Regions from separate parts of the Rhizobium sp. A22-96 genome, predicted to be linked through region 1. Evidence: predicted binding sites of a transcription regulator. Region 1 holds the regulator's gene; each other region holds the start of a gene.
What was found. Region 1 encodes PhoB, which activates phosphate uptake and scavenging genes when phosphate is short. Its sites were predicted from a motif close to TGTCATNNANCTGTCAT; they were not measured.
Positions count from the first base shown of each region.

Region 1 (7,781 bases):
CCAAACCCATGCTGGAAGTGCTGGCCGGCATTCCCACCATCGTCTACGGCTTTTTTGCCCTCGTCACGGTCGGACCTTTCCTCAGGGACATCTCGGCCGAGATCAATGGTCTGATGACGGGAAGCTATCGAAGCTTCATCGAGGCGCAGAGCGTGTTGACCGCCGGCTTCGTCATGGGGGTCATGCTGATCCCTTACGTCTCCTCGCTGTCGGACGATATCATCATGGCCGTGCCGCGCTCGCTGCGTGACGGTTCGCTCGGTCTGGGCGCCACGCGATCCGAGACGGTGAAACGCGTCCTGTTGCCTGCGGCACTTCCGGGCATCGTCGGTGCGCTGCTGATGACGGCATCACGGGCGGTTGGCGAAACGATGATCGTCGTGCTGGCGGCAGGCGTTGCCGCCCGCATGCAGCTCGATCCCTTCGAGCCCATGACGACGGTGACAGTGAAGATCGTCAATCAGCTGACCGGCGACCTGGAGTTCACCTCGCCGCAGACCCTGGTCGCCTTCGCGCTCGGCATAACGCTGTTCTGCCTGACCCTCTGCCTGAACGTCTACGCGCTCTACATCGTCCGCCGCTACAGGGAGCAGTACGAATGAGCGGCGTCGTATCCTCCTCGTCACAAAATATCCCGCGTGGACTGGCGCCCGGCGCGCCTGTGCGACGCGATATCGGCATCAAGCGCCGTTATGCCGCCGAACGCCGCTTTCGTGCCTATGGCCTCGCTGCTGTCGTCTTCGGCCTCGTCTTCCTTTTGGCGCTTGTGTCGACCGTGGTTCGAAACGGCTATACGGCCTTCGTGCAGACGTCGATCACCTTGCCGATCGAGTTCACCGAGAAGGTCATCGACCCCACGGGCAAGCGCGCCAGCGACCCGAAGGTGCTGATGGTCGCCAACTATCCGGTCCTGATCCGCGATGCCCTGGTAAAAGCGCTTGATATCGACCCATCCAACCGGGCGCTCGTGCGCGAGGCAACCGCCATGGTGTCGGATGGCGCCAGGATCGTGCTGCGCGACAAGGTTACCGCCAATCCGTCGATCGTAGGAACGACGCAAAACCTCACCGTCCTCGCGAGCGCCAACATCGATTCCGCCAACAAGGGACAGATCGATCTGACGGTTGATGAGAAGGATCGCAAGGTGTCGGACCGGCAGCTCGGCTGGATGAAGCAGCTGACGGCGAGCGGCGCTCTGCACGAAGCCTTCAACAGCGGCCTGTTTGTGTCGGGCAACTCAAGCCGCCCTGAGGCTGCCGGTCTCGGCGTCGCACTGATCGGCTCGCTCTATCTGATGCTGACCGTGCTGGTTCTGGCGCTTCCCGTTGGCGTCGCTGCGTCGATCTATCTGGAGGAATTCGCGCCGAAGAACCGGCTGACGGACCTCATTGAGGTCAACATCAACAATCTGGCGGCCGTGCCCTCGATCGTTTACGGATTGCTCGGGCTTTCGGTCTTCATCAACATGATGGGCCTGCCGCGCTCGGCCTCGCTGGTTGGCGGCCTAGTGCTGAGCCTGATGACGTTGCCGATGATCATCATCGCCACACGTTCGGCATTGCGAGCGGTGCCGCCCTCGATCCGCAGCGCTGCGCTTGGCCTCGGTGCCTCGCGCATGCAGATGGTCTTCCATCACGTCCTGCCGCTCGCCATGCCCGGCATATTGACGGGCACCATCCTCGGACTGGCGCATGCACTCGGCGAGACGGCGCCGCTGCTCCTGATCGGCATGGTCGCCTTCGTTGCCAACTACCCGGCATCGCCGCTCGATCCTTCGACGGCGCTGCCGGTGCAGATCTACATGTGGGCGAGTGAAGCCGAACGGGCGTTCGTCGAACGAACCTCCGGGGCGATCATCGTCCTGCTCTTCTTCCTCGTTGCGATGAATATCGGCGTGATCCTGCTGCGCCGCCGCTTCGAACGGCGCTGGTAGGGGAGGGCGATCCAATGAACATGATGACGGAAGCCGCAAGTGAAAGAGCATTGGCCAGGAAGATGACGACGATCCCCTACAAGATGATCGGCCAGGACGTGTCCGTCTTCTACGGCGACAAGCGTGCGCTCTTCGACGTCAACCTGAACATCCGCGCCAATACGGTTACGGCGTTGATCGGTCCTTCGGGCTGCGGCAAATCCACCTTCCTGCGTTGCCTCAATCGCATGAACGATACGATCGAGACCTGCCGCGTCACCGGCAAGATCACGCTCGACGATCAGGATGTCTACGACAACAACATTGATGTTGTGGAGCTGCGCGCGCGGGTCGGCATGGTCTTCCAGAAGCCCAATCCGTTCCCGAAGTCGATCTATGAGAACGTAGCCTATGGCCCCCGCATCCATGGTCTGCATCGCTCGAAAGCCGATCTCGAGCATATCGTCGAAACCAGCCTGCAGAAGGCCGGTCTGTGGGGTGAGGTGAAGGATCGGCTGCATGATGCCGGCACGAGCCTCTCGGGCGGTCAGCAGCAGCGCCTGTGCATCGCCCGTGCCGTCGCGGTCAGCCCGGAGGTCATTCTGATGGACGAGCCCTGTTCGGCGCTCGATCCCATTGCCACCGCCAAGGTCGAGGATCTGATCCACGAGCTGCGCGAAAACTTCACCATCGTCATCGTCACGCATTCCATGCAGCAGGCAGCCCGCGTGTCGCAACGTACCGCAATGTTTCATCTCGGCCATCTGGTCGAGGAGAACGATACCGATAAGATGTTCACCAATCCCGACGATTTCCGCACGCAGGATTACATCATGGGCCGTTTTGGTTGATGATGCCGTGCGCGCGGCTCCTTTCACACAGTTCACCTTGAGGATAGAAAAATGGTCTCCACTCACATTCTCTCTGCCTATGACGAAGACCTGAAGTTCCTGACGCGCCGTATTGCGGAAATGGGCGGCCTGGCCGAGCAAATGGTCAGCGACAGCGTTCGGGCGCTGGTCCAGAGCGACACTGGTCTTGCGCAGAAGGTCATCTCCGACGACGTAATCCTCGATCATGCCGAGCGCGAAGTCGGCGACAAGGCCATCGTCACCATCGCCCGTCGTCAGCCGATGGCTGCCGACCTGCGCGAGATCATGGGTTCGATCCGTATCGCTTCCGATCTGGAGCGCGTCGGCGACCTCGGCAAGAACACCGCCAAGCGCGTCATCGCCGTGCAGGGTACGGGCGTTCCGCGTCGCCTGGCTCGTGGCATCGAGCACCTTTCCGAATTGGCGCTGAGCCAGCTCAAGGAAGTCCTCGACGTCTACGCCACCCGCTCGCCGGACAAGGCCGTGTCGATCCGCGAACGCGACGAGGAAATCGACGCGATGTACACCTCGCTCTTCCGCGAGATGCTGACCTACATGATGGAAGATCCGCGCAACATCACCACCTGCACGCATCTTCTCTTCTGCGCCAAGAACATCGAGCGCATCGGCGACCATGCCACCAACATCGCCGAGACGATCTATTACATGGCGACGGGTGCTCAGCCCGAAGGCGAGCGCCCGAAGGACGATACCGCCAATACCGTCGGCGCAGTGACGGAATAATCCGAAAGCGAAGAAAGGAGACCATAGGCGCATGGTTCCGAGAGTTGCTGTTGTAGAAGACGAGGAAGCGCTCAGCGTTCTGCTGCGCTACAATCTCGAGGCCGAAGGCTTCGAGGTCGACACGATCCTCAGAGGCGATGAAGCCGAGTTGCGTCTCCAGGAGCGCATTCCCGATCTTCTGATCCTCGACTGGATGCTCCCCGGTGTATCCGGCATCGAGCTCTGCCGCCGGCTGCGCATGCGGCCGGAGACGGAGCGCCTGCCGATCATCATGCTGACGGCCCGCGGCGAGGAAAGCGAGCGCGTGCGCGGTCTTTCCACTGGCGCGGACGATTACGTCGTCAAGCCGTTCTCGACACCCGAGCTGATGGCTCGCGTCAAGGCGATGCTGCGGCGCGCCCGTCCGGAGGTTCTCTCCACGGTGTTGCGTTGTGGCGATATCGAGCTGGACCGCGAGACGCACCGCGTTCACCGCAAGAGCCGCGAAGTGCGGCTGGGACCGACCGAATTCCGTCTTCTGGAATTCCTGATGTCCTCGCCGGGCCGCGTCTTCTCGCGTTCGCAACTGCTCGACGGCGTGTGGGGGCATGATATCTATGTCGACGAACGCACGGTCGACGTGCATGTCGGTCGCCTGCGCAAGGCGCTCAACTTCTCCAATATGCAGGATGTCATCCGCACCGTTCGCGGCGCGGGCTACTCCATGGAGGCCTGAGCGGGAATACCCGATCAGGCACTCAACATTACAGCGCCACGCGTCTTTCAAGACGCGTTAAGGTCGCTGTAACATCTTAGAATTCTGCATAATTTTCCCTTAAATCGGTTCCGATTTAAGAAATTATGCAGTCGCGGCGGAAACAGAAAACGGGCCCCAAAGGGCCCGTTTCTTTATCTCAGTGATGAAGTGTCTCAGCCGCGCGGCTGAGCTGGCCTGCGCCGTTCATGCACCGGCTGGTAGGCCAGGCGCTGATGGTAGGTGCAGTAGGGCGATGAATCCGGGCTCTCGTTGCCGCAGAAGTGGAAATCGTCCTTCAGGGGATCGCCGACCGGCCACTTGCAGGTGCGCTCCGTCAGTTCCGTCAGGCCGAGACGCCGGGAGATCGGAACGACCACATTGGCGGCCGGACGATACTGGATCTCGTTGACCGTATCGATCTCGATCTCTTCCTTCAACATGGTTGCGCCCTGCTGGCGGGTAACCGTGCGGGTTGCGACGCGCGCCTGATAGTTCGAAGCCCGCGGTGCCGTGGCGTTGCGCTTCGGCGTGCGAGCTGCCGCCGTCGTGCCGCCGGCCTTCGCTCGACCGGGAAGGTTCAAGCGATGCACCTTGCCGATAACGGCGTTACGGCTGACGCCACCGAGCTGTGCCGCGATCTGGCTGGCGCTCAACCCTTCGGACCATAGCTTTTTCAGCTTCTCGACGCGTTCGTCTGTCCAATTCATGCCCTGTCTCCGCTGTCGCGTTTCCGATGGCAGAATCCCTCACCATTGCCTCGCATGGGGATCGAGGCACGAAACGCTCTAAAATTGTGGTGACTAGTTCCGCCGCATGCAGTCTAGCAATTGGTTTTTAACCTAGTGTGAGGCAGACTCCGTGACAAGAGTCGCGGGAATCTTGAGGAATCGATTTCGAGGTTTTCCCCAACTTGCTGTCCGGGCGTGGCATTTCTGCAATATGCGGCACCGAACGTATCCCTTTTGCGCGCAAGCACTTTCTCGCACCTGCTAAAGCGCCAGTTTTGTTGACATCGCGGTGCAAAACAACAATAGTGACCGGGCCGCCGCAAGGCGGCATTTTTGATTTTTTCGGACCCCTTTCGTAAAAACGAAGCGATTGGTCCTTAAAGTTGTGATCGAGGAGATATGGCCATGGCCGAGACCGCGCCGCTTTATGATACCTACATGCGAGCTCCGCTGCGGTTCGAGCGAGGCGAAGGCGTATGGTTGATCACTGAAAGCGGTGAACGCTATCTCGATTTTGCAGCCGGCGTGGCGGTCAATTCGCTCGGTCATGCTCATCCCCATCTTGTCGCCGAGCTGAAGGCGCAGGCTGACAAGGTTTGGCATCTGTCCAACCTCTACGAGGTGCCTGGTCAGGAAAAGCTGTCGAAGCGGCTGACGGAAGCCACTTTCGCCGACAAGGTGTTCTTTACGAATTCGGGTGCCGAAGCGTTGGAATGCGCCATCAAGACGGCGCGGCGCTATCAGTTCGCCAAGGGGCATCCTGAGAAGTTTCATATCATCACCTTCGAAGGTGCCTTCCATGGCCGTACCATCGCGACGATCGCGGCCGGCGGCCAGGAAAAGTATATCGAAGGCTTCGGTCCGAAGGCTCCCGGCTTCGATCAGGTACCGTTCGGTGATCTCGATGCCGTGCGCGCAGCCATTACCGAGGCGACGGGCGCTATCCTGATAGAGCCGGTGCAGGGCGAGGGTGGTATCCGCCCGGCGACCAATGAATTCCTGCGTGGTCTCCGCCAGATCTGCGACGAGCACGGCCTGCTGCTGGTTCTCGACGAGGTGCAGTCCGGCGTTGGTCGTACCGGCAAGCTCTTTGCCCACGAATGGGCTGGTATCAAGCCCGATATCATGGCGGTCGCAAAGGGTATCGGCGGCGGCTTTCCGCTCGGCGCATGCCTGGCAACGGCCGAAGCGGCTTCCGGCATGAAGGCCGGCACGCACGGATCGACCTATGGCGGCAATCCGCTGGCCATGGCAGTCGGCAATGCGGTGCTTGATATCGTGCTGGCCGATGGTTTCCTGGAACATGTGCGCGATATCGCACTGGTCTTCCGCCAGGGCCTCGCCTCGCTCAAGGATCGCTTCCCGGATATCATCGAGGATATTCGTGGCGAAGGCCTCATGCTTGGCATCAAGGCGGCTATCCCGCAGGCGGACCTCTTGCAGGCGATCCGCGCCGAACATCTGCTTGGTGTCCCGGCTGGCGATAATGTCATCCGTCTGTTGCCGCCGCTGATCGTCACCGCCGAGGAAGCGCGCGAAGGCCTTGCCCGTATCGAGCGCGCCGCAGAGCGCGCGCGCGCCGTTCGCGTCAAGAAATCGGCTTGAATTCAGCGCCCGCAGTCGGGGCGTTCGTGCCCCACGCGGGCGTTATTGTTTTTTCTGGAGTACAGGTAAGGACATGGCTTCTCCGAAACACTTTCTCGACCTCTCGGCCGTAGCAGCCGCCGATCTGCGCAACATCATCGATGATGCGATCGTGCGAAAGCAGGCACTGAAGGCCGGCACGGCCGACAAGCCGCTCGCCGGCAAGATGCTTGCGATGATCTTCGAGAAGCCTTCCACCCGCACACGCGTATCCTTCGACGTCGGCATGCGCCAGCTCGGCGGCGAGACGCTGTTCCTGTCGGGAACCGAGATGCAGCTCGGCCGCGCCGAGACGATCGGTGACACCGCGAAAGTATTGTCGCGCTATGTCGATGCGATCATGATCCGCACGACCGATCATTCGCGCCTGCTGGAGCTGGCGGAGCATGCGACGGTTCCCGTCATCAATGCGCTGACCGACGATACGCATCCCTGCCAGATCATGGCCGATATCATGACCTTCGAGGAACATCGCGGTCCGATCAAGGGCAAGACCGTTGCCTGGACCGGCGACGGCAACAATGTGCTGCATTCGCTGATCGAAGGCGCCGCGCGTTTCGGCTATCGCATGAACATGGCGGTACCCCTTGGTTCCGAGCCGAAGGATCACTATCTGAACTGGGCCCGCAACGAGGGCGCCGAAATCATGCTCTCGCATGATGCAGACCGTGCGGTCGCCGGCGTCGATTGCGTGGTAACCGATACCTGGGTTTCCATGAATCAGGAACACCGGGCTCGCGGTCACAACGTCTTCCAGCCCTATCAGGTCAACAAGGCTTTGATGGCACAGGCCGGCAAAGACGCGTTGTTCATGCATTGCCTGCCCGCTCACCGTGGGGAGGAAGTGACGGACGAGGTGATCGATGGCCCGCAATCCGTTGTTTTCGATGAGGCGGAAAACCGCCTTCATGCGCAAAAGTCGATTCTTGCTTGGTGCCTGGGCGCAATCTGAGGATAGGAAGCCGCGTTTGAGAGCGCGGGCGCAGTAGGAGTAAAGCAATGGCCGAAAATGCAGCCTCGCTGGGTCAGTTCGATTTTGCCGGTGACGATCACGTTGTGCCCTTCCAGGTCGAAGGGCTCGATGTGCGCGGCCGTGCCGTGCAGCTTGGTCCGTTGTTGGATGCAATCCTTGCCCGGCATGATTA
Region 1 is NZ_JBNWDQ010000005.1:417,547-425,327, forward strand. It holds gene pstC (phosphate ABC transporter permease subunit PstC) at 1-602, shown strand, start outside; gene pstA (phosphate ABC transporter permease PstA) at 599-1,933, shown strand; gene pstB (phosphate ABC transporter ATP-binding protein PstB) at 1,948-2,763, shown strand; gene phoU (phosphate signaling complex protein PhoU) at 2,815-3,528, shown strand; gene phoB (phosphate regulon transcriptional regulator PhoB) at 3,560-4,243, shown strand; gene ACQZ6F_RS23605 (GcrA family cell cycle regulator) at 4,438-4,971, opposite strand; gene ACQZ6F_RS23610 (aspartate aminotransferase family protein) at 5,398-6,597, shown strand; gene argF (ornithine carbamoyltransferase) at 6,671-7,588, shown strand; gene ACQZ6F_RS23620 (Hsp33 family molecular chaperone) at 7,636-7,781, shown strand, end outside.

Region 2 (7,781 bases), on a different contig from region 1:
ATGATCATCTGCCCAGCCATGGTGCCGACCGCCGAAGAAGAGATACCGGAGGCCATCAGCGAGATCAGGAAAATGCTGGCTGCCGCGCCGCCGAGGAGAGGAGTAAGGGTATGATAGGCGGTTTCGATCTCGGCAACGTCGGAGTGACCGGCATGGAAGGCGGCCGCGGCCATGATCACCATCGCCATGTTGACGGCGCCGGCGACGGCGAGGGCGATGACGCATTCCCAATTGGAAAAGAACACCAGTTTCCGCCGCTCATTGTCGTTGCGTCCAGGGGCTCTGTGCTGCGTCAGGCCGGAATGCAGGTAGACGGCATGGGGCATGACAGTCGCGCCAATGATGCCGACCGAGATTGTCAGTGCTGTGGAGTCCGGGATCGACGGCAGGATCGTCCCGAGCCCCGCCTGTCCCCAGGCAACCGGCGCGATGAACATCTCCAAAACATAGCAAAGACTTATGATTGCAACAAGGCCACCGATGATCAGTTCCATCGGCCGGAAGCCGCGTCCTTCCATCAAGAGGACAGCGTATGTCACCACCGCGGTGACGCCCATTCCGGCGATAAGCGGCATGCCGAAGAGCAGGGAGAGACCGATTGCGCCGCCGAGGAATTCGGCGAGATCGGTGGCCATCGCAGCAATTTCGCTGACGACCCACATCGCAAGCCGAATGGGCGCCGAAAACTGATCGCGGCAGAGCTCGGCTAGATTGCGGCCGGTGACAATGCCGAGCTTTGCCGAAAGTGCCTGGAAGAGCATGGCGATGAGGTTTGCCACCAACACCACCCACAGCAGGGAATAGCCATAGCCGGAGCCGGCCTGGATGTTCGTCGCGAAATTTCCGGGATCCATGTAGGCAATGGAGGCGACGACCGCCGGGCCGGCAAAGAGCAGGATGGATCCAAAGCCCCGGCGTCGGCCGGCCAGAACTTCGCGAATCTGCATATCTGTACGTTCCGACAATGTCTGCCGGACAATCGAGTCTGTCATGGGGCTTTCTCCAGCTCGTTATTTAAAACATAGCCTCGGCTAAATTTATGTCAAGGCGCCATTATTGGAAGTTGGTGCTAATATCGAGCTGGCGGGGAGGCCTGGCTTGCGGCTGTCGGATCAGGCAAAAGATTGAGCGATGCGCCGATCTCTGCGCGAGGGCGAAATAAATCCAGCCGGGCAAGAGATGGGAGGCTTTTACTTAGGCTGGAGTTGTTTTAAGTAAATAAGACATCTTTGGGTATAGATTTTGTATTAATCGCCCAGAAAAGCCAACGTAAAGATTGAATGGATAGTTTGAAAATACAATTGTTGATTACCGGCTGTGTATCTCTCTTGAATATTACATTTTCATTATAATTAAATTTATGTAATATTTAATTGTATTAATGATTTTGTCAGATTGCTGTGTTTTTGTAGCCTTGCAGCGCCATTGGCGGTGAGCAGGACGCTCCTTCTCTGCAGTGCTCCCGACCCCGAAGCAGGCAATCATCGAAGCGTACGCACATTGCGGCGTGCAAGTGCTTGTCAGCTCTTCACGAAGAGCAAGCCCCATCATGTCATTTCTCCAGAATGCTAAAATCAGGACGAAAGTACTCTCCATCATGATTCCGATCTGTCTGATCGGGATCTCGGGTGTCCTCTTCGTATCAAGTCAGTACAAAGACAGTGTCAGCACCTATTCGAACTTCATAGCGAAGGACGAAGCTGCGGCCGTGGAGATGTCGAGGGCCAGCCAACGGGTGACCGCGCTGAGCTACAATGCCTATCAAATCCTGGCCTACAATTCGAAAGACCAGGAAATGGTCAAGTTCTCCAGAGATTATGAGGAGAACAAGAAAGTGCTCCTCGAACGCCTTGCCGCTGTCAAAGAGCTGATGCCGGCCGAGACGGATGCGGTGGATAAACTGACCGTGAAGGCCAAGGCAGTCATCGCGTTGACGGATCAAGCGGTGAAGGCCGGCCTAGTGGACGACAATGAAGGATCGCTGAAGCTGCTGAAGCAGGCTGATCCGCTGATTGATGATGAGGTTCTTGCGGTCCGCGCTTGGCTCGATACCTTCAACAAGGATATCGACGCCAAGAGCGATATGCTGGACGAACAGGCTGGGTCGACAATCACCAATACACTCGTTGCGCTTGGTATCCTGTTGGGTGCAGCGATCCTCATTGCCATTCTGGTTTCCGCTCGCGGTATTGCCTCGCCGATCGAACGGCTGCGTGCCCGCATGGCGTCTCTTGCTGACGGTAATACCGAGGAAGAGATTGCGGGGATCGGTCGTCGGGATGAGGTGGGCCAGATGGCCACGGCCGTCGCGATTTTCCGGGATAACGCAATCGAGCGTATCCGGTTGGAGCAGGATGCTGCTACCGGGCGGAGCCTTTCGGAAAAGGAACGCTTGGAGCGCGAGGCCCAAAAGGCCAAGGATGCGGCGGATACGCAATTTGCCGTCGATGGTTTGGCCGGTGGCCTCGCCGAGCTTTCGAACGGCAACATGATTTATCGCATCGAAAGGCCTTTTGTTGCTCATCTCGACCAGCTGAGGGCAAACTTCAACGCATCGATGGAAAAGCTGGAGGAAACGCTGCGGGCCGTCGGTCAGGGCGGTCAGGCGATCGCCGCCGGCTCCAATCAGATCCGCTCTGCTGCCGACGATCTCTCCAAGCGCACCGAGCAACAGGCAGCCTCCGTTGAAGAGACTGCCGCAGCACTTGAGGAAATCACCACCACGGTCAAAGATTCGACCCGGCGCGCGGAAGAAGCGAGTTCACTGGTCGGCCGCGCTCGCGTCGGCGCCGAGAAATCCGGCGAGGTCATGCGCGAGGCGGTTGCCGCCATGGAGGCCATTTCAAAGTCGTCGAGCGAGATCAGCAACATCATCGGTGTCATCGACGATATCGCCTTCCAGACGAACCTCCTTGCGCTCAATGCAGGGGTAGAGGCGGCGCGCGCGGGAGAGGCCGGCAAGGGCTTTGCCGTGGTCGCCCAGGAAGTGCGGGAACTGGCGCAGCGCTCCGCCAAGGCGGCCAAGGAGATCAAGGCGCTCATCTCGACATCGGGTCAGCAGGTCAACAGCGGCGTCGATCTCGTCACCAGAACCGGGCAGTCGCTCCAGCAGATCGTCAAGGAGGTCGAGGAGATCGACGGCAACGTCCGTGCGATCGTCGAAGCTGCCCGCGAACAGGCGACCGGACTGCAGGAGATCAACACCGCCGTCAACACCATCGACCAGGGGACCCAGCAGAACGCAGCGATGGTCGAGGAGTCCACGGCTGCAAGTTATAGCCTGGCCAAGGAGGTGTCGGCTTTGAACGACCTCCTCGGGCAATTCACCCTGCAGGCTGGTCGCAGCAACCAGGCGCGACCGGCGGCTGCCACGGAGCAATCAAGCCCTGCCGCTTCGCCCGCTCGTTCGTTGCGGGCGAGGATTGCCGGTGCCTTTGGAGGCTCCGGCGCATCGGCTGCCGCCGCATCCTCATGGGAAGAGTTTTGATCTCGCTCGGGCAATGCGCTCGCTGAATAATCGGCAGGCTTAAAGTCGGGAGATCGCGGTCATGTTGGCCGCGATCTTTCTTATTTTATTACAGTTGTTTAGAAAGCCATGCTCGCTGATTACCTGAAAAGCTGCATGCCCCAGTAGGAGAGCGCCGAGATGATGGCGGCGGCGGGCAGGGTGATGACCCAGGCAATGACAATATTGCCGGCGAGACCCCAGCGTACCGCCGATACGCGCCGCGCCGCGCCGACACCGATGATGGCGCCGGTGATCGTGTGCGTGGTGGAAACCGGAATGCCGAGCCATGTGGCCGCAAACAGCGTCAGCGCGCCGCCCGTCTCCGCGCAAAAACCTTGCATCGGATTGAGGCGGGTGATTTTCGAACCCATCGTGTGAACGATCCGCCAGCCGCCAAACAGCGTGCCGAGGGCCATGGCTGTCTGACAGGAAAGCACCACCCATAACGGAACATGGAAGGAGCCGCCGCTATATCCCTGTGAATACAAGAGAATTGCGATAATACCCATGGTCTTCTGCGCGTCGTTGCCGCCATGCCCCAACGAATAGAGCGACGCCGAAAAGAACTGCAATATGCGGAATGTTCTATCGACGGCGAAGGGTGTCTGGCGGACGAACAGCCATGTCACGATGAGGACCAGAAACAGCGCCAGCACAAATCCTATCAATGGCGACATGACGATTGCGCCGGCGGTCTTGAAGACGCCGAGCCAGACAATCGAGCTGACGCCGACTTTGGCGAGGCCAGCGCCGATCAGGCCACCGACCAGCGCATGCGACGAGCTGGAGGGTATGCCAAATATCCACGTGACGATGTTCCAGACAATCGCTCCGAGGAGCGCTGCGAAGATGAGGGAGGGGTCGACGATACTCGGATCGATGATGCCGGTACCAAGTGTCTCCGCCACATGCAGCCCGAAGAACAGGAAGGCGATGAAGTTGAAGAATGCGGCCCATAGCACCGCATATTGTGGCCTCAGGACACGGGTCGATACGATGGTGGCGATGGAGTTCGCCGCATCGTGAAGTCCGTTCAGAAAATCGAAGAACAAGGCGGTGGCGATGATCCCCACCAGCAGAGGAAAGGCGAGCGAGGCCTCCATCAGACGCTCTCGAGCACGATGCCGTTGATCTCGTTGGCGACGTCCTCGAAGCGATCGACGACTTTCTCCAACTCGCCATATATCTCGCTGCCGATTATATAAGCCATGGCGTTGGAGGCACCGTAATTGCGAAACAGGTCCTTCAGGCCCTGCTCGTGCAAGGCGTCTGCCTGGCCTTCCACCTTGACGATCTCTTCCGTGAGATTGCCGAGCTTGGTGACATTGGCGCCAATGCGATCTAGGAGCGGCACCGCCTCGGCGACGAGATAGGCGGCCTTGACGATGACGGCGCCCATCTGCTGCATGCCGGGATCGAAGCTTTTCTGTTCGAACAGGCGTATGGTTTTCACGGTCTTGTGCATCATGTCGATGGCGTCATCCATGGACATGATCAGGTCTTTGATGTCGCCCCGGTCGAATGGCGTGATGAAGCTTCTCCGCACCGCGAGCAGTACGTCGCGGGTGATATCGTCAGCCTGATTTTCAAGTTCGACGATCTCCCGGCATTTCGCATCGATATCCCGGCCGCCCAGCAGCTCGTTCAATGCTTCAGCCGCGCTGACGATCGTGCGCGAGTGCTGCGCGAAGAGATCGAAAAAACGATCCTCGCGCGGCATGAGTTTACGAAACCAGCCTAGCATCAAAGCTCCATGCATTCATTGTCATGAAACTGTCATAATTGACGAGGCACAGCTTGGAAAGCCGGGAGGTGTCGTTGTTCTGTGGGTATAGCTATCGTCGGCTTAACCGATCAGTCGCGTAAAAGGGGCAGGAGTTGGTCCCCTTGGCGTTTGATCTCGAGGAGGTAGGGAGTATCCGAAAGGACGAAATGCGTGATGCCCAGATCCCGGTATTTGCGTAGCGAGCGGGCAACATCTTCGGCGGAGCCCACCAGCCAGGTGGTGCCGGCACCGCCGCCGCCGTACTTGCCGGGTGCGGTGTAGAGATTGTCGTCAAGCACGTCTCCGCGTGCATTCAGATCCAGCAGCCGCCGCTGGCCGACAGCGATGGATTGCAGATGATCATTCCAGCCGGCGCCTTTGATCTTCGCCATTTCTGCAACCTTCGCCTCGGCGTCGGCCCATGCCTGTTCGGTGGTGTCACGCACCAGCGTGGTAATCCGCAATCCGAATTCCAGCGGCGGAAGATCGCGATCGAGCGTTTTGCTCAATGACTTCAGGTGCTCGATCCGCTGCCGGACGCCGTCAAGCGGCTCGCCCCAGAAAAGCTGGACATCCGCCTCAGTGGCGGAAACCCGCTCGGCTGCTTCCGAAGCGCCGCCGAAATAGAGTTTCGGATGCCGGCGCTCGCCGTTCTGTCGTATCCGTGGCGCCACGGTAGAATCGGTAACGCCGAAATGCTCGCCCTCATAGGTGACGTTTTCTTCGGTCCACAGCCGGCGAACCAGGCGCATGAATTCCTTGGTGCGGGCGTAGCGATGCGCCTGGTCGCCCTCGCTGTCGCCATAGGCCGAGAGATTGTCTTTGCCCGATACGATATTGACGCGCACGCGGCCGCCGCTCAGGTGATCCAAAGTGGCGGCTGCAGATGCGAAGTGTGCAGGGCGCCAATAGCCGGGGCGAATGGCGATCAATGGTTCGAAGCTTGTCGTGCGGACGGTAAGAGCGGCGGCGACGGTGAATGTATCGGGCCGGCCCCAGCCGGTGCCGATCAAGGCTCCCTTCCAGCCGTGATCCTCCAAGGTCTTTGCATGGCTGGTCAGCGTTTCCAGGCTGTTGTGGTTTTCGACGGCAGAATCACCACGGTGACCGGATTTGACGTCGTTGGGAATATACCAAAGAAACTCGCTGCTGCTCATGTCCAGGGGCCTGTAATGCATTGAATAGGAAATTCCCGCCGAATGCGGGCGTGATCGATACGCTTGCTATCGAGGCTTCACAGTTTGCCTTTCCATGGAACGAGAATGGCCTCGAGAATGCGGATTGCCGCCGTGAAGGCGAAGGCGCAGATTGCTATGATTCCAATACCGACGAAGACGACGTCGGTTGCGAGGAATTGCGATGCCGACATAATCATGAAGCCGATACCTCGGGTCGAGGCAATCAGCTCGGCGGCGACCAATGTACCCCAGCCGATGCCGAAGGCGATGCGGACACCGGTCAGGATCTCCGGCAAGGCCGAGGGCAGCACGATAGAGATGAAAAGCTGCAGCCGGTTCGCTCCAAGTGAACGGGCGGCGTTGACACGCTCGAGCGGAAGCGATCGTACACCGGCCTGGGCCGAGAGGCAGATTGGCGCGAACATGGCCAACACCAGGAGGGTGATTTTCGAGGTCTCGCCAATGCCAAGCCAGATGATCATCAGCGGCAGATAGGACAGCGGAGGCAAAGGCCAATAGAACTCGATCGGCGTGTCGAGAATTCCCTTCGCCCAGCGATTGAGGCCCATCAGCAACCCGACGGGAATGCCGATGACAATCGCGATCGTCGCAGCGGTGATGATGCGGATCACGCTTGCGAGGATGTGTTCGGACAGCGACGCGCCCGCATAGCCATCGCGGTAGACGACGCCGATCTGCGTCAATACTTCATCAGGTCTTGGCAGAAAAAGGTGGGATACCAGACCGAGCTTCGCGACCAGCCACCAGAGCGCAAGACAGAGTATTGCGGTGATGACGCTAATGGCAATTGTGGGCTTCCCGCCGACGCCGAAGCTCGGCATGCCGACGAGCTTCGGCCCCGCCTCGCGGGAGACGACGATCGGGCGTGCCTGGGTAATATCACTCATGCCGCGCTCCTGAAATCGTCTGCCTTGTGGAGGATGGTGCGAATTTCTTCCCGCAGATTGGTGAACTCGGGAGAGGCTACGATCGACTTGCTATCGCCGCTGGCGGCAAAACGATGCACGAAATCAAGCTCGAAACGGGCGACGACGCGGCCCGGTCGCGGCGACATGACCAGCACCTCGGTGCCGAGAAACAGCGCTTCCTCGATCGAGTGGGTTATGAAGAAAATGCGTTTGTTGGTTCGCGCCCAGACCGAGATCAGCATCTCCTGCATCTGCTCGCGCGTCAGGCTGTCGAGCGCGCCGAAAGGCTCGTCCATCAGCAGTATGTCGGGATCGGTGGCAAGAGCGCGGGCAATGCCGACGCGCTGACGCATGCCGCCGGACAGTTCATAGGTCATCGAACCGGCAAAGTCGGCCAGGCC
Region 2 is NZ_JBNWDQ010000001.1:428,643-436,423, reverse strand. It holds gene ACQZ6F_RS01905 (Nramp family divalent metal transporter) at 1-992, opposite strand, end outside; gene ACQZ6F_RS01900 (methyl-accepting chemotaxis protein) at 1,550-3,487, shown strand; gene ACQZ6F_RS01895 (anion permease) at 3,607-4,611, opposite strand; gene ACQZ6F_RS01890 (DUF47 family protein) at 4,611-5,252, opposite strand; gene ACQZ6F_RS01885 (LLM class flavin-dependent oxidoreductase) at 5,363-6,451, opposite strand; gene ACQZ6F_RS01880 (ABC transporter permease subunit) at 6,508-7,359, opposite strand; gene ACQZ6F_RS01875 (taurine ABC transporter ATP-binding protein) at 7,356-7,781, opposite strand, start outside.
Region 2: a site for PhoB is predicted at 5,272-5,288, ahead of ACQZ6F_RS01890 (DUF47 family protein). Genes of this name have one in related genera too.

Region 3 (7,781 bases), on a different contig from region 1:
CGGAAAGTGCGTGGCGAAGAAGGAGAGGACGAGCGCCATCGGGACGACTGATGCCGTTTCCGCGATGTCCATGCGCGCTGGCAATTGACCTAGGAAATAGATCCAGGAATTGAATATTGTCCTCCCCGATATCGACGAGAAGAACTGGCGGACCGATTCGATATTCATGCACACGAAGACGCCGATCGCCGCTCCGGTCATCAAGAAGATGCGCATGATCGCGCCGCTCGTCGCGCCCATCGTGCGCAGGATTGCTATGTCGGCGCTCTTGTCCTTGGCCAGCATGAACAATCCCGAAATGATATTGAGCTCGGCGATCAGCACGATCAGCGTCAGGATCATGAATATGACGTTGCGCTGAACCTGAAGGGTCGGGAAAAAGGTCTGGTTGCGTTGGTGCCAGTCGGTCATGAACACAGGCCGCATTGCCGCGTCCTCGAAAGCCGAAAGCGGTCCGTCGCCCTTTGTCGAGACGGCCTCGCTCATGCAGCGGCTCCCAGAGCGCCAACGACATTGTCGAGCGGCAAGGTGGGACGCTCACCGGTCTTGCGAGTCGCATGATTGTGATCTGGAGCGGCGGCAAGGTGTATCGTCACTGGAAAAAGCTGGTAGCCGAGCATTGCGGCGGGATCGGGTAGGCGACATTTGAAAGCCCCGTCCTTAGCCGGCACGGTGCCGGCAACAGCTCCAAAATCAAAGGTCAAGGTTCCCTCCGTGCCACGATGCATGGACGAAAATCGCTGCGTCTCGCCGCATGCCGATCGATGGTCGGAGTTCCCATCTTTTTGTAGAGCATCCCCCGGTTTGCGCCTTCAAACGCGGCCGCGTCCTAAGAGAGATGTCGATTGGAGGTTTAAGCAGTGGATGGCTTCATGTTGCCCGATCGCGCGAATGTCGTTTCATTCAACCGAGCACCTGATTGTTCAAGCCTTTGCGTGCGCAATGCTCGATGCCGGGCATGATCCTCCGCTTTGCCTCACTGCAGGATCAGGCTACCGAGCCGCTTGGGGATCCTGATCGGCGTCAGTCAGCGTCCCCAGAAAAGCAACGATGTCGTCGATCTCCGCATCCGTTACCCCAGGGTTGTCGTGTGGCTTCTTGCCGAACGGCGGGTCCTGATTGAGATTGTTCCAATAAGCTGCAGGCAGGTCGTCATATTGACGGACCGTGCCATCGGCATTGTGCGGATACCATCGGCCCGGGTCCGTGTCGCGTGTCACATAAAATGAGACGACATCGCGGAGCGAATGAAAATAGCCATTGTGGAAGAAACTGTGGCGGAGCGCGACGTTGCGAAGCGTCGGCGTGCGGAAGAGGCCGCAATATTCTGCGCGCCCTTTCAGGTCGGTTCTCTGTGGACCGCAGAGGCCGAGATCGAAATAGTTAGGGTCCTTGTTTGCGGGAATGTCTGGATTTCGCGGCACAGCTAGTCCAAGAAAGCCGAAATCGGAAAACTGCGGCGGCTCCCCGTCGTTGGCAGGTTCGCTCAAATGACAACTCGAACAGTTGCCCTTCGCGGGGTCTTCGAAGAGAGCTCGACCGTGCAACTCCTGAGCTGTCAAACTGCCCTTGCCAGCGAGGAAGGCGTCGTATCGGCTGGAATAAGGATAGAAATCGGGACCGCTTTGCTCGAAGGTCGCGAGTGCCTCGACGGCCGCGGCGAAAGCATCCTCGGTGTGATCGAAGACGTCAGCTCCGAATATCATCTTGAATTCTTCCGCATAGGGCGCGTTGCGCAAGCTCGCAACAACGTCTTTCGGGTCTTTGTTTGCCATCTCGAACGGCGAAAGCAAGGGGATCTTGGCCTGATCGTAACCGTGATCGACGCGACCATCCCATGTGAGGCCACCCGTCGGCCCATTGTCGACGCTTTCGTCGCCTTCATCCTCGGAATCGTAAAAGTGTTCCGTGAATGTCGGCACGGACTGCAGGTATCGAAGCGAAGGAACCGCGCGCAAGCCAGGCTGATCCATGTGCTCTCCTCCCAACTCCACCGGAGACGCCGAGGCCGGTCCGTAGGCGTGGTGCGGGTCATGACAGGAAGCGCAAGCCTGGAGGCCCGACGCCGAAAGAGATCGATCGGAGAACATCTTGCGGCCGACCTCCGTCAATGCCCTGGCTCTGGCAAAAGCTGCAGCTCGTGACATTGGCCCTGGATGAATGCCAACACCATCTCCGGCGGCGGTCTCATAGAGGGGCACGAGGACGAGTACAAGCGCTAGCACGCCGCCCGTCATCAGCGCACGGATTGGCCACATTTTATTGAGCGTCAATGTCGCATTTCCGTAAGATTTCAGAGCGGTCTGGATCATAATCGAGCGCGGGTGCAACAGAATGATGACGGAGAAATTCTAGAACCCTGTTACGATCTCCTGCCGTCACAAAAATGATAGGAGAGAAAGTTAGCGTGTCGCTTGCAAGCCTCTCGGCATCCGCTTGGACGGCTCCGCTCCTCTAGCCAATATCCCCTAGCCATGAGGTAATCCGCCGTGAAGAGGCTCAAACTACTCCATTTCTTTTATCTGGCCACCGCCGCAATCTTACCATCTGCTTACTCAACGGTGGTTCAAGCAGCCCCCGCCGGATACGACAAGATTGATACCGTAGTGGTGATCTACGCCGAGAACCGTAGCTTCGACAATCTTTATGGCAGTTTCCCTGGTGCCAATGGGCTTTCTAACGCAACAGCCAGTCAGGCGCGTCAGCTTGACCGCAATGGTCAGCCCCTTGCGGAATTGCCTCCGGCATGGGGTGGATTGACAGCGAAGGGGGTTACTCCGCCGATCACGGAGGCACAATCGGCGCATCTGGCGAATGCGACATTCGCGATCGATGACGCAAGCGGCTTCGCGCAGTCTTCATCGGTGATCACGCGCGATCTCTGGCATCGCTTCTATCAGGAGCAGATGCAGATCGATGGTGGCAAGAATGATAAGTTCGTCGCCTGGGCGGATTCCGGCGGCCTTGTCATGGGCCATTACGACGGTTCCAACCTGCCCATGTGGCAGATCGCAAAGAAATATGTTCTTGCCGACAATTTCTTCCAGGGAGCATTTGGCGGGTCATTTCTGAACCACTTCCAGTTGGCCTGCGCCTGCGTCCCTGTTTTCCCAGATGCCGACAAGAGCCCGGCAAAGCCGACCATCGCCAAGGTTGACGCCGATGGTGTTTCACTGACCGTGGTCGAGAACGCGCCCAAATCGGCTTTGGAGGGCGCGCCGAAATTTGTATCAGACGGTAATCTCACGCCCGACTTTCACGCCGTCAATACGATGCAACCGCCATATGAGCCGAGCGCCAATCCTCCCGTTGCTGGCGGCGATACGGCCTTTGCGGACCCCAGTCTGCCGACAACCTTGCCGCCGCAACACGACATCACGATCGGCGATCTTCTGACGCTGAAAGGTATTGATTGGGCATGGTATGCCGGAGCTTGGCAGGCGACCCTTGATGGGAAGAATGCGACGCCGGTGCCGAACTTCCAGTTCCATCACCAGCCATTCAACTATTTTGCCGCCTATGCACCCGGTACTCCGGCTCGCGCCCAGCATCTCAAGGACGGAGGCCTCGGCGGCACGGCCTTTATCAAGGACATCGATGACGGCAAACTTCCTGCGGTCACGTTCTACAAACCCCAGGGAAATCTGAACGAGCACAGCGGCTACGCCGATGTTTCAAGTGGCGACCAGCATCTTGCCGATATCGTTTCTCATCTCGAAAAGAGCCCGCAGTGGGGTCATATGTTGGTGATCGTCACTTACGACGAGAACGGCGGGTTCTGGGATCATGTCGCTCCTCCGAAGGCGGACCGTTGGGGTCCGGGCAACCGGATTCCCGCTTTTATCATTTCCCCCTTTGCGCGGACCGGGATGGTCGATCACACGCAATATGACACGACGTCCATCTTGCGCTTTATCACCGCTCGCTATGATTTGCCCGTCCTGCCGGGTCTGGTCGCCCGTGACAAGGCGCTGCGCAACAATGACGAGCCGCCCATGGGCGACATGAGTGCGGCGCTCGATTTGACGCGATAATCACGCAGGCCTCGGAAACTGTCCGAGGCCTGCCACCTTTCCGCGGCAGGAAGAGTCGTCTGACGGCCCTCAGAGGCTGGGCGATATGCTGGAACCCTCAGCGGGAGGCGTCATTCCGTCGTTACACAGCTATGTGATGCAAATAGCAGTGGCGCGGTTAAGCGCCTGGCCGTCAATGATTGAACGGGGATGATGATGAAACACGATACCAGAGCTGGTTGCCAGCTGGTCGGCGTCGCCATCTTGGCATTGTGCCTCGCCTTGCCGGTTCGCGCGCAGGACACTTCTGCATCGGCAAATGCCAAACCCTTCCTGACGCTCGATGGCAAGCAGCCGCTGGTGATAGGCCACCGTGGGCTTCCAGGCCTGATGCCGGAGGAAACATTGGCCTCCTATGATATGGCCGCCGCCCTCGGCACCGATGCCCTGGAGGAGGATATTCACCTCACCAAGGATTGCCTGCTGGTCGCACGCCATAATCCCTGGCTCAGCGACAACACGAATGTGGCGGAGGTCGCCAAGACCAATACTGATGTCGCTGTTCGCAAGCGCACGGTGCCCGGCGTCATGGTCAAGGTCAAATGGGCGCAGACACCGACAAGCGGTCCGGCCGAATATCTGACCGATCTCACCAATCCCTCTGATCCGAAATCGGTGCTGAAATCTTTGGTGGTTGACGGTGAAGATCACACCAATGACTGGTCGATCTCGGATTTCACCCTGGCCGAACTCAAGGCCTGGATCGCCGGCACTACCTACGACGCCGCAGCCGAGCGGCCGAAGGAGTTCAACGGCAAGTTCCCTATCCTGAGCTTGCAGGACATCATCGACATCGCCAAGGCCAAGACCAAGGAAACCGGCCGGACGATCTCCGTCTATCCGGAGACCAAGAATCCGACCTGGAACGATGCGCAGGCCATTGCGAATGGTTGCGGCGCGCCCGGCAGTCACCCGCTTGAAGATGCGATGATCAAAGCCATCGCCGAGAACGGATTGAACTCGAAGGAAGCGCCGATCTTCGTTCAGAGCTTCGAGCCCGGCAGCCTGAAGTATATGGTCAGCCATGGCCTGAAAACGAAGGTGGTGCAGCTTATCGACGGCGATGGCGTTGATTTCAAGACTGGCGCCGTCAGCTATGACGATATCACCAACAGCCGCCCCTTTGACTGGACCGTAGCAGGTGATCCGCGCTGGTTCGATGCGATGCTGACCCCTGCCGGACTTGCGGAGATCAAGACCTATGCCGATGGCATCGGGCCGTGGAAGCCGCAGATCATCCCGTACAAGATCACGGCATGGCCGGAGAAGAATGCCGACGGAACGCCCTTCAAGCCCTCATACTCGCTGTCGACGACACAAGCGCCCACCACGCTCATTGCGGATGCGCACAAGATCGGTCTGTTCGTGCATGTGTTCACCTTCCGCAACGAGAAGAAGTATCTGGCGGCGGACTACGGCGGTGATCCGCAACAGGAATTCTTGAAATTCTACCGGCTCGGTACAGACGGCGTCTTTACGGATTTTACGAATACCGGCGTGCTGGCCCGCCTTGCATATTTGCACGAACTCGGACGCTGAGGTCGCCGATTGCCGGCGTCCGAGCCAAGCCGCGTTTTCAAACGCCGCAGCGATAGGCGAGGTATTGCCCATGTCGCTTGATCTTTCGCATGGGCAATGGGCGCTGGACTATTATGCGGACACTCTTCGAAAGATCGAGCATCCTCAAGCTCACTAGGAAGGCTCCATAATTGAGCGATATGCCACAGCATTCGAAGGTGCCGTGGTTTCAAACCCCTTCAAGGCAACCCATTGCGACGTGCGGCATATCCAATGGCTTCAAAGCCTTAGGGTCTGAAATCATTGCGCGGCGTGGAAAGCCGTCAGCAATCACGAAGTCCCATTCCGCAATCTGTAGCAAGAGAACGATGATTGGGTTCTTGCTCTCAAGCAGCCCCATTCGTTGTTTTGTCACGCCTGTCGAGCGTTTGCCTGCTCAATCAGAACTTCCGCGGCATCCCACGCCCTTGTTGCCACGGTCGGATCGCGAAAGGCACGAGCATCGATTGTCGCGCCATCAAGCAGAATCATGAGGATTGACGCGGTGCGTGCCGCTGCTTGCTCTGGCAAAACGGTCTTCAGTATGTCGCGCATCCATTCAGTCATTGTTTGCTTATACTGAATGGCGATCGTCGAGATCTTCGGATAGTCGGTTCCAAATTCCGCGAGTGCGCGCTCGAAAAGGCAACCGGCAAATTCCGGAGTGGCAAACCATGCCTCATGCCAGGCGAAAATAGCATGCAGCTGTTCCTTCGCCGATGCTGTTGGCTCAACAGATGCGCGAAGACTGGCCATGATGTCTTGATAACGATGCTCAAGCACAGCGCGGATCAGGTCGTCCTTACCTGGGAAATGGTTGTAGAGCGTCATGCGGGCGACACCGGCTTCTACAAGAATTCGGTCGACGCCGACGGGATGAAAGCCGTGCCTTGAAAACAGGTCGGTTGCAACTTTGATAAGCTGCTCTTTTTTCGAGCTCATTGATGTCTCAGGCCAAGTTAAGTCCTGTATTAGGCATTGTTAGATCCGTTTGTCTAACGGTTTTCATATGGACAATATAGACCGATCGTTCTATCTATTTCGCGACCGGCGCCGGTTTGGCGGTGCCTTCCACGCACGCGAGAGATCCTATGAGCGTAATGACGAGAGTATCGGCCCTGTTGTTTGCAGCGGCCGTTGTGACAAGTTGTGTGCCCGCCTCGCAAGCAGGAGCACCGATCGCCAATCGATCGTCTGCCGACATCTCTCCCGATGAATGGGCCAATGTCATCGCGATGGATCAGAAAGCGGTGAAAGCAGGTGTGATGTCCCCGGAGATCATCCCGATCGACCTCACTCTTTCGAAGATGATTCCTGAGGGGCAGGCGATCGTCGCCTCGCATGATCAGGCCAAGGCAAAGGATTGGTCGCAACGATATCATGCTCTTATCGCGCGGAGAAATGAGCTCGATCAGAAATCCGCTGCAGCGCATCCGATCCACTTCAATGCCGTTCAGAGTGATCCATGCCTGTCGCCAATGGGAAAAGATATTTGCACACCTCCACCGCCAGTTCAGGCCCAGCCAATGTGCTCGGTGAATTATGGTGATACCGTTGGCCTGGTGCCCTGCGGTTGAGGGTGAGTTTGCTCTTTGCAGAGAAAGTGTCGATCCAGGGCCGCAGCTACGGCATATCATCAATTCCTATCTGCACTTCGACGCGACCAGGATGAAGAAGCTGGATTTTGAGTAGCTGGCGACGGAGTGGCCGCCGGTTCGAAACCCATTCAAGAGCAAAACAATTTTATTCAATTACTGAACGTTGGTGTTGCAAATTTTACACGCATATCGAAAAACGAGCGTGTGAGGCCCCCACATGCACGCTACTTTCCGCTGTACTTTTTTAGAAATATGCTATTGAGCCAAACAGGCCGATGATCGGCTACACCGTCCCCAGGTGCATTTTCATGAAATCTGATGATTTGCCGACTGAGCAAGCAGCCGCTTGCGCAGGCGAATGGCTTTGACTTTAGGAAGTTTTATATGGCGCCCGCGAATAAGTCTGTCTTTTTCAAGACACTGTCATCTGTTGCGATCCTTTCCTCGACGTTGTTTGCATTTTCCGCAATCGCGCAGGAACAGCCTGCGCCCGCGGCTGCAAATACGCCTTCAAGCACCGGTTCGGCCCAAGCGACCACTGCCGCAGCAAACG
Region 3 is NZ_JBNWDQ010000010.1:29,013-36,793, reverse strand. It holds partial or broken gene ACQZ6F_RS31880 (lipoprotein-releasing system transmembrane subunit LolC) at 1-438, opposite strand, end outside; gene ACQZ6F_RS31875 (hypothetical protein) at 483-704, opposite strand; gene ACQZ6F_RS31870 (cytochrome-c peroxidase) at 993-2,258, opposite strand; gene ACQZ6F_RS31865 (acid phosphatase) at 2,490-4,034, shown strand; gene ACQZ6F_RS31860 (glycerophosphodiester phosphodiesterase family protein) at 4,230-5,612, shown strand; gene ACQZ6F_RS31855 (TetR/AcrR family transcriptional regulator) at 6,003-6,572, opposite strand; gene ACQZ6F_RS31850 (hypothetical protein) at 6,752-7,207, shown strand; gene ACQZ6F_RS31845 (invasion associated locus B family protein) at 7,613-7,781, shown strand, end outside.
Region 3: a site for PhoB is predicted at 2,327-2,343, ahead of ACQZ6F_RS31865 (acid phosphatase). Genes of this name have one in related genera too.

Region 4 (7,781 bases), on a different contig from region 1:
GACGGGCGTCGATGCTGAGGACGCGGCGCGCCTCGCCCTCATGCTCGTTAAAGGGCGATATGCGGATGGCGTCGAAAGCATCGAGCGCCTTGCCGAAGGTGCCGCCATCGAGATAGAGTTGGCCCGGCGTGACGGGCTTGTAGGGCGTGCCCTGCCCCATCTGGCTCTTGCTTTGCTGGCCGGAGTTCAGGCGAGCGTCGTAATAATCGAAAACGAGCTTTGAGCGCTCCTCGGCGGCTTCGCGCACCGTATGGTCGGTGACCAGACGGAAGCCCTTGAGATAGTCGAAGACCGTCTCAAGCTTCTCGTAGAACAGCGGCAGCCAGTGCTCCATGCCCGCGTAGCGGCGGCCTTCGGACACTGCGAGATAGAGCGCATCGTCGCGAGTAGCGGCGCCAAAGGCGGAAAGATAATTCTTGCGGAAACGGCTGATCGTATCCGGCGTCAGCGTCACTTCGCTCATCGGATTAAGATCGAGCGAGCGGACCTGCCCGATCGTGCGCTGGCTGGCGGGATCGAAGCTGCGGATGCTTTCCAGCGTGTCGCCGAAGAAATCCAGACGCACCGGTTCTTCCGTACCGGGAACGAAGACATCGAGAATACCGCCGCGCACGGCAAATTCGCCGACTTCGCGCACGGTGGCGACGCGATCAAAGCCGTTGCGCTCCAGGCGGCTGGCGATGTCGTCCATGCGCACCTGGTTGCCCGGTCTTGCTGAAAACGCCAGGCTCTCGATGATATCCTGCGGCGCTACCTTCTGCAGCATGGCATTGACCGTCACCAGTACGATCGCGGCATGCGGCTTGCGGTGATATGCGATCAGCCCGGAAAAGGCGGCCAGACGGCGAGCCGAAGTATCAGAGCTCGGGGAAACGCGGTCATAGGGAAGGCAGTCCCAGGCGGGCAAACTCAACACCGGTATTTCGGGCGCGATGAAGCCGAGCATCTGCTCGACATCGGCCATATGCTGTCCATCGGACATGACATAGGCGACCGGCTGACCGGCCCTTGCCAGTTCGGCAAGCAGGAACGGCTCCATGCCGGCCGGAACATGACCGACCGTCAGCGGCTCGCTTGCGGCGAGCACCTTCTTCGCGTCGAAACCGGGGATCATTTCGTTAAACCAAACCTTTCGGCAATCTCTTCGAAATCGGGCTTGTAGGATCCGATACGCTCGAACAGCGGCGTCTGGAGATGCTGCGGTATCGGCTCGGTGCCGAGGATCCACTTGACGAGATCGTTGTCCTCTTCATCCATGATCCGCTCGAGCTCGTCGAGATCGGCTTCCGCCAGCCCCGGCAGCTCGTTATCGGCGAACTGCCCGAAGACCAGATCCATCTCGCGGATGCCGCGATGCCAGCAGCGAAAAAGGATGCGCCGACGGCGGGGATCGAGATCGGCACTGCTGAGGGTGAGCCCAGTCATCAAAAACACCTTTATGTTGATGCGTCTCTATAAAACCAGCAGGGAAAGGTGGGAACCGATTTTTCAGAAAAAAGCGTCCCAGACGCAATTTTCCGGGGAGTGTTGGCCTCAATGGAGAGGAGTTTCCGGCCGCCCCTTGCCAAATCCACCCTGCCCGTCGCATTTTGCCCGCCATGCGTCCCGCCATCCTCGACCCTTTGTTTGCCTCCATCTCTTCGCTGCCCGGCGTCGGGCCGAAGGTATCCGAACTGCTGGTGAAGCTGCTCGACCGCGAGACGATCGACGATTGCCGGGTCATCGACCTCTTGTTTCACGCACCACACTCCATCATCGATCGGCGCGAGCAGCCGGGTATCGCCAGGGCGCCACAGGGCACAATCGTCACCATTACCGGCCGCGTCGACCGCCACCAGGCGCCGCCGGCGCGCAGCAACGTGCCCTATCGCGTATACCTACACGACGAGACGGGAGAACTGGCGCTGGTCTTCTTCCGCGGCAAGGCGCAATGGCTGGAAAAGCAGCTGCCACTCGATGAAACGGTAACTGTCAGCGGCAAGGTCGACTGGTTCAATGGCCGTCCGTCGATGGTGCATCCGGATTACATTATGCGCGAGAGCGAGGCGGAAAACCTGCCGCTGGTCGAGCCGGTCTATCCGCTGACGGCCGGCCTCTCGCCGAAATTCCTGCGCAAGACCATCGAGGCGGCTCTGCCGCGCATGCCTGAATTGCCGGAGTGGGACGATCTGGCTCTGGCACAGAAGCAGGGCTTTCCCTCGATATCGGACAGTTTCCACATGCTGCACGCGCCACGCGACGCGGCCGATATCGATCCGCAGACGCCGGCGCGCCGCCGGCTTGCTTACGACGAATTCCTGGCCGGGCAGCTCTCGCTGTCTCTCGTGCGCCAGCGGCTGCGCAAGGTCGCCGGCAAGCCTGTGCATGCCACCGGAGAAATCAGCAGCAAGATATTGGAATCCCTGCCCTTCTCGATGACCAACAGCCAGCGTGAAGCGGTGGCGGATATTCTCAAGGATATGGCCGGCACGGAGCGTATGCTGCGGCTGCTGCAGGGCGATGTCGGGGCCGGCAAGACGCTGGTGGCCCTGATGGCGATTGCCGCTGCGATCGAAAGCGGCGGTCAGGCGGTGTTGATGGCGCCGACCGAAATCCTTGCACGGCAGCATCATGCGACGATCTCAAAATTCGCAGCAAATGCAAATCTTTCGGTGGAAGTTCTCACAGGTAGGACGAAGGGTCGTGAGCGAGACGTCATTCTCGAGCGCATCGCCTCTGGCGAAGCGCAGATCATCATCGGCACGCATGCGCTGTTCCAGGACAGTGTCGCCTATGCCAACCTCGTGCTGGCCGTTGTCGACGAGCAGCATCGCTTCGGCGTCCACCAGCGCCTGCGCCTGACTGCGAAAGGCATCTCGCCGCATATGCTCGTCATGACCGCGACGCCCATTCCGCGAACCCTCGTGCTGGCCGCCTTCGGCGATATGGACGTTTCCAAGCTCACCGAGAAGCCGGCCGGGCGCAAGCCGATCCAGACGATCACCATCCCGAATGAGCGAACCGGCGAGATCGTCGCGAGACTCAAAAGCGCGCTATCGGAAGGCAAGAAAGCCTATTGGATATGCCCACTTGTGGAAGAATCTGAAGAATCCGATTTAATGTCTGTCGAGGAGCGTCACGCGACATTGACGAGCGCGTTAGGGCCCGGCATCGGTCTCATCCACGGCCGGATGAGCGGCCCTGAAAAAGACGCCGTCATGATGGCCTTCAAGAATGGTGAGATACGGCTGCTCGTGGCAACAACCGTCGTCGAAGTCGGCGTCGACGTTCCCGATGCCACGATCATGGTCATAGAACATGCGGAGCGTTTCGGTCTGGCGCAGCTCCATCAGCTGCGCGGTCGCGTCGGACGCGGAGACGAGGCCTCCACCTGCATCCTGCTCTACAAGGGGCCGCTTGGTGAAACCGGACATGCCCGGCTCTCGATCATGCGCGACACCGAGGATGGCTTCCGTATCGCCGAGGAGGATCTGAAGCTGCGCGGTGAAGGCGAGCTTCTGGGCACGCGCCAGTCCGGCACGCCAGGCTTTCGCATCGCCAGCCTAGAAGCTCATGCCGATCTTCTGGAAATCGCCCGCAAGGATGCCGCCTATATCATCGAGCGCGATCCGGAACTGACCGGAGAGCGCGGCATGGCGATACGCACCTTGCTCTATCTTTTCCGCCGAGATGAGGCGATCCGTTTCCTCCGAGCCGGATGACTGGATGGACGCGGTCAACGCGCCCATCCTCCTTCAAAAGGCTTACTTGCCAGCAAGACCGGGAATGGTCACCTGGAACACCTGGAACATGGTGTCGACATCGGCGCCGCTATCATCCTTGTAGGCGGCTCCAACCTGGAAACCGTCCTGGGTGATGAAGTCGTTGTCGTTGGCGACGAACAGGAAGTAATCGTCCGGCAGCTTCGGGTCCTGAACGCTGGCAAGCGACATCGCTTCCCACTTCTCCGAAAGATTGCTGCGATCGTTCGGAGCACCGTTGTGCAGGCCGAAACGTGCGAGATCGGCGCTATCGTTGATGTCGATGAACTGGTTGACGGCCGCCGGCTTTACCGTGGGGTCGAGAACGCCCTTGGGGGCGACCGATGTGCCGGTATCGAACTTGCTGCCGGCAATGTCAGTGGCGGCGGAGACGTCGACAATGTCGATGCTACGGTAGAGGGACTTGTCGCCCTTCTGGCCATAACCATTGCCGCTGTCACGCGCCAGCATCAGGAAGCTCGTCGACGAAAGCGCCACGATCTCGCTCTGGGCCGCAACGACCGTCTTGCCCTTCTCATTGGTGAAAACCGGCAATGGCACGACATATTCATGCACCAGTTTCAGATGAGCGACATCGGAAGCGTCATAGACAAGCGCGCGCGTGTTCTGCCGCGTCGAGCTGGAATCGCCGCCATCCTGGCGGGTCGCCGACTGCAGTACAGCGATCAGGAACTTGCCGTCCGGGGTGAGAGACATGCCCTCGAAGCCCTGGTTGTTCTGACGTCCGCTGGTCGGATCCTTGGGATCAGGCGCAGCTTCGCCGGGGCCTGGATTGTTCGACGAGAAGTTCACGGCGCCATTGCGCATCGGCAGGAATGCATCCGGCGGTGTCGTGGCAGACAGCATCCGGCCATCCGCCGAGAAGCGATAGATATAGGGGCCGTATTCATCGCTGATGAACATCGTGCCGTCGGGCAGACGGGCAATCGCTTCATTGTCCAGCGAGATCTTGCCATTCGGCGCTTCGGGCAACAACGGCATACCGCCTTCAGGATGGCGGGTGCCATTGGCCGGATCGAGACCGGTCGCCTCTACGCCCTTATCATCCTTCAGGAGAAAGGTGTCTGCGAGCTTGGCGTCTACGCCCGATTGTTCCTTGCCGGCCGGCGGCGTTGCACCGGGAGCAACCGGCGTCAGCAGGATATCGATCGTGTTGAGGCGTGCGCGATAATCGGTGGTGCCTGCAACATTGTAGCCGCGATCCGGCAGCAGCCAGAGCGAGCCCTTGTAGGTGCCGTCGGCATTGCGGGTCCAGCTCTTGGTGTCGATAGACATTCCAGAGCCCGAGCCGAAGGTCTCGCCGAACTTGTCGCGCTGGTTGGCCGGAATGCGGCCGATGGCGACCCGGCCCTTGTTGACGAGCGTCAGGCCCTGAACGGCTACCGAAGTATCGGCAAGTGCTGCGACCGGCGCAGCGAAAACAAATGTGGCAAGCGCCGCCGACAGCAGCGGCAGGCTCTTCGAACGCATATATTTCAAGGCAATATCCTCCTGATGAAAACCCTTGCGGAGACAGCGGCATCATCCTCGGCCTGGTCCAGAGCCTTGCGTCGAAGAGCAATCGCCCGGCGCCCAAGCCCCGAGCATTCAATGATGAGATACATCAGATTGCCTGTCCCCATCGACGATCTAAGGTGTCAACATGATAGGCGCATGACAATTCGCGCTGCGCGCGAAGATCGTCAACGAGCTGCACGAATGGCCGTTTCTAAGTCAGAGACTTCATCGGAACCGGCGCGCGCAAGCCCTTCGCGGCAACAAGCTCCTCCTTGTATTCCGGCGAGACCAGGCCGCCGGAAATCAAAAGTTTCGCGCCGTCCTCAGGCCCCATGTCGAGCACCGTAATCTTTTCGCGCGGAACGAAAACCAGGAAGCCTGCTGTCGGCACCGGTGTCGGCGGCAGGAACACTGCGACCATATCGTGACCCATGGCATTAAATTTCGAGGCAATCTCGCCCTTGGCATCCGTCGAAATGAACACCATGGACCAGAGGCCAGGGCTTGGATATTCGATCAAACCGACCTTTTTGAAAGAAGTGCCCTGCTCTTTCAGCACCGTCTCGAAGATCTGCTTGACGCTCTTGTAGATGCTTCGCACGAGCGGCACGCGATTGACGATCGACTCGCCAAAACGAACGATGCTTTGCCCGATCAGGTTCTTGGCCAGGAAACCGACGATGGTGATGAAGATCATCGCGATCACCAGGCCGGTGCCTGGGACAGCGAAGTTCAGATAGCTCTCAGGATCGTACCGCGCGGGAATATAGGGGCGGACCCAGCTGTCTGCCCAATGGACGACGGACCACGTAAGCCAGATCGTAATGGCGATCGGAGCGCAGATGATGAGGCCGGCCAGGAAGTTGTTTCTGATCCGCGTCGTCACGGACATCTTGATGAGTTTCTCAGTCATGTGCCGTTCGAAAACTCCATTCCGCCGCCTACCGCTATCAGGCAAATCCTCCCCCACCTCTCCTCAAGGAAAAGTGCCAGAAATCGATGTGGCATACAACCCGGCAGTCATCCCGCCGCGTCGAACGGAGCTTCCTCTCACGACGACGTGACCACCGGGCGCAAATGGAGCGAGGCCCTACTCCACCGTCACCGATTTGGCGAGGTTGCGCGGCTGATCCACATCCGTGCCCATGAAGACGGCGGTATGATAGGCAAGTAACTGAATCGGCAGCGAGAAGATGATCGGCGCGATGATCTCGTCAACGACAGGCAGAGTAATCGTCGCCATCGTCGGCAGTGTCGATGCAGCGGCACCTGTTTCATCGGTGATGAAGATGATTCGTCCGCCGCGTGCCGCCACTTCCTGCATGTTGGAAACCGTCTTGTCGAAGAAGCGGTCGTGCGGAGCGATGACGATGACGGGCATATTCTCGTCGATCAGCGCAATCGGCCCATGCTTGAGCTCGCCGGCGGCATAGCCTTCGGCATGAATATACGAGATTTCCTTCAGCTTCAGCGCCCCCTCCATAGCGAGCGGGAAGCTGGTGCCACGGCCGAGATAAAGCACATCCTTGTATTTCGAAATGTCGCGCGAGAGGCTTTCCATCTGTGGCTGAATGATATTGAGCACCTGCGCCATGATGCGCGGCATCTCGACGAGGTGACGCACCATTTCCTTTTCGTCCGCAGGACTGATGGTGCCGCGGGCGACCCCCGCCCCAATCGCCAGGGAGGCTAGAACGGCAAGCTGGCAGGTGAAGGCCTTGGTCGAGGCAACGCCGATCTCGGGGCCGGCCATAATCGGGAACACGGCATCGGATTCGCGAGCGATCGTCGATTCCTTGACATTGACGACCGCACCGATCTTCAAGCCATTGTCCCTGCAATAGCGCAGAGAAGCCAACGTGTCGGCCGTCTCGCCGGATTGCGAGATGAAGAGCGCCGCCTGCGAGGAAGACAAGGGCATTTCGCGATAGCGGAACTCAGAGGCAACATCGATTTCGACTGGAAGCCGGGCATAACGCTCGAACCAGTATTTGCCGATCAGACCGGCGAGATAGGCCGTGCCGCAAGCGGAGATCGCCAGGCCGGAAACCTTGCCGAAGTCGATTGCCGATACGCTTGGGCGCACCTGATGGCTGGCGAAATCCACATAATGGCTGAGCGCATGCGAGATAACCTCCGGCTGCTCGTAGATTTCCTTTTCCATGAAGTGGCGGTGGTTGCCCTTGTCGACCACATAGGCGGTCGCCTGCGAGATCTGGCGAGGCCTGCTCACTTCCTTGCCATTGAAATCGATAATGATCGCACCGCCATGGGTGACGATCGCGCAGTCACCATCGACGAGGTAGGTGATCTCATTCGTGAAGGGAGCGAGCGCAATCGCATCCGAGCCAAGGAACATCTCATCCTTGCCGTATCCGACGGCAAGCGGCGGCCCGGAACGAGCGGCCATCAGCGTGCCGGGATCGTTTTCAAACATCACGGCCAACGCATAAGCGCCGGTGACGCGGTTCAACATCTTCAGCATGGCAGCGCGGGGCTCGAGGCCATCGCGGATGTAGTTCG
Region 4 is NZ_JBNWDQ010000003.1:964,740-972,520, reverse strand. It holds gene mfd (transcription-repair coupling factor) at 1-1,114, opposite strand, end outside; gene ACQZ6F_RS17565 (FAD assembly factor SdhE) at 1,111-1,425, opposite strand; gene recG (ATP-dependent DNA helicase RecG) at 1,599-3,701, shown strand; gene ACQZ6F_RS17555 (esterase-like activity of phytase family protein) at 3,744-5,231, opposite strand; gene ACQZ6F_RS17550 (DUF502 domain-containing protein) at 5,470-6,171, opposite strand; gene glmS (glutamine--fructose-6-phosphate transaminase (isomerizing)) at 6,349-7,781, opposite strand, start outside.
Region 4: a site for PhoB is predicted at 5,404-5,420, ahead of ACQZ6F_RS17555 (esterase-like activity of phytase family protein). Genes of this name have one in related genera too.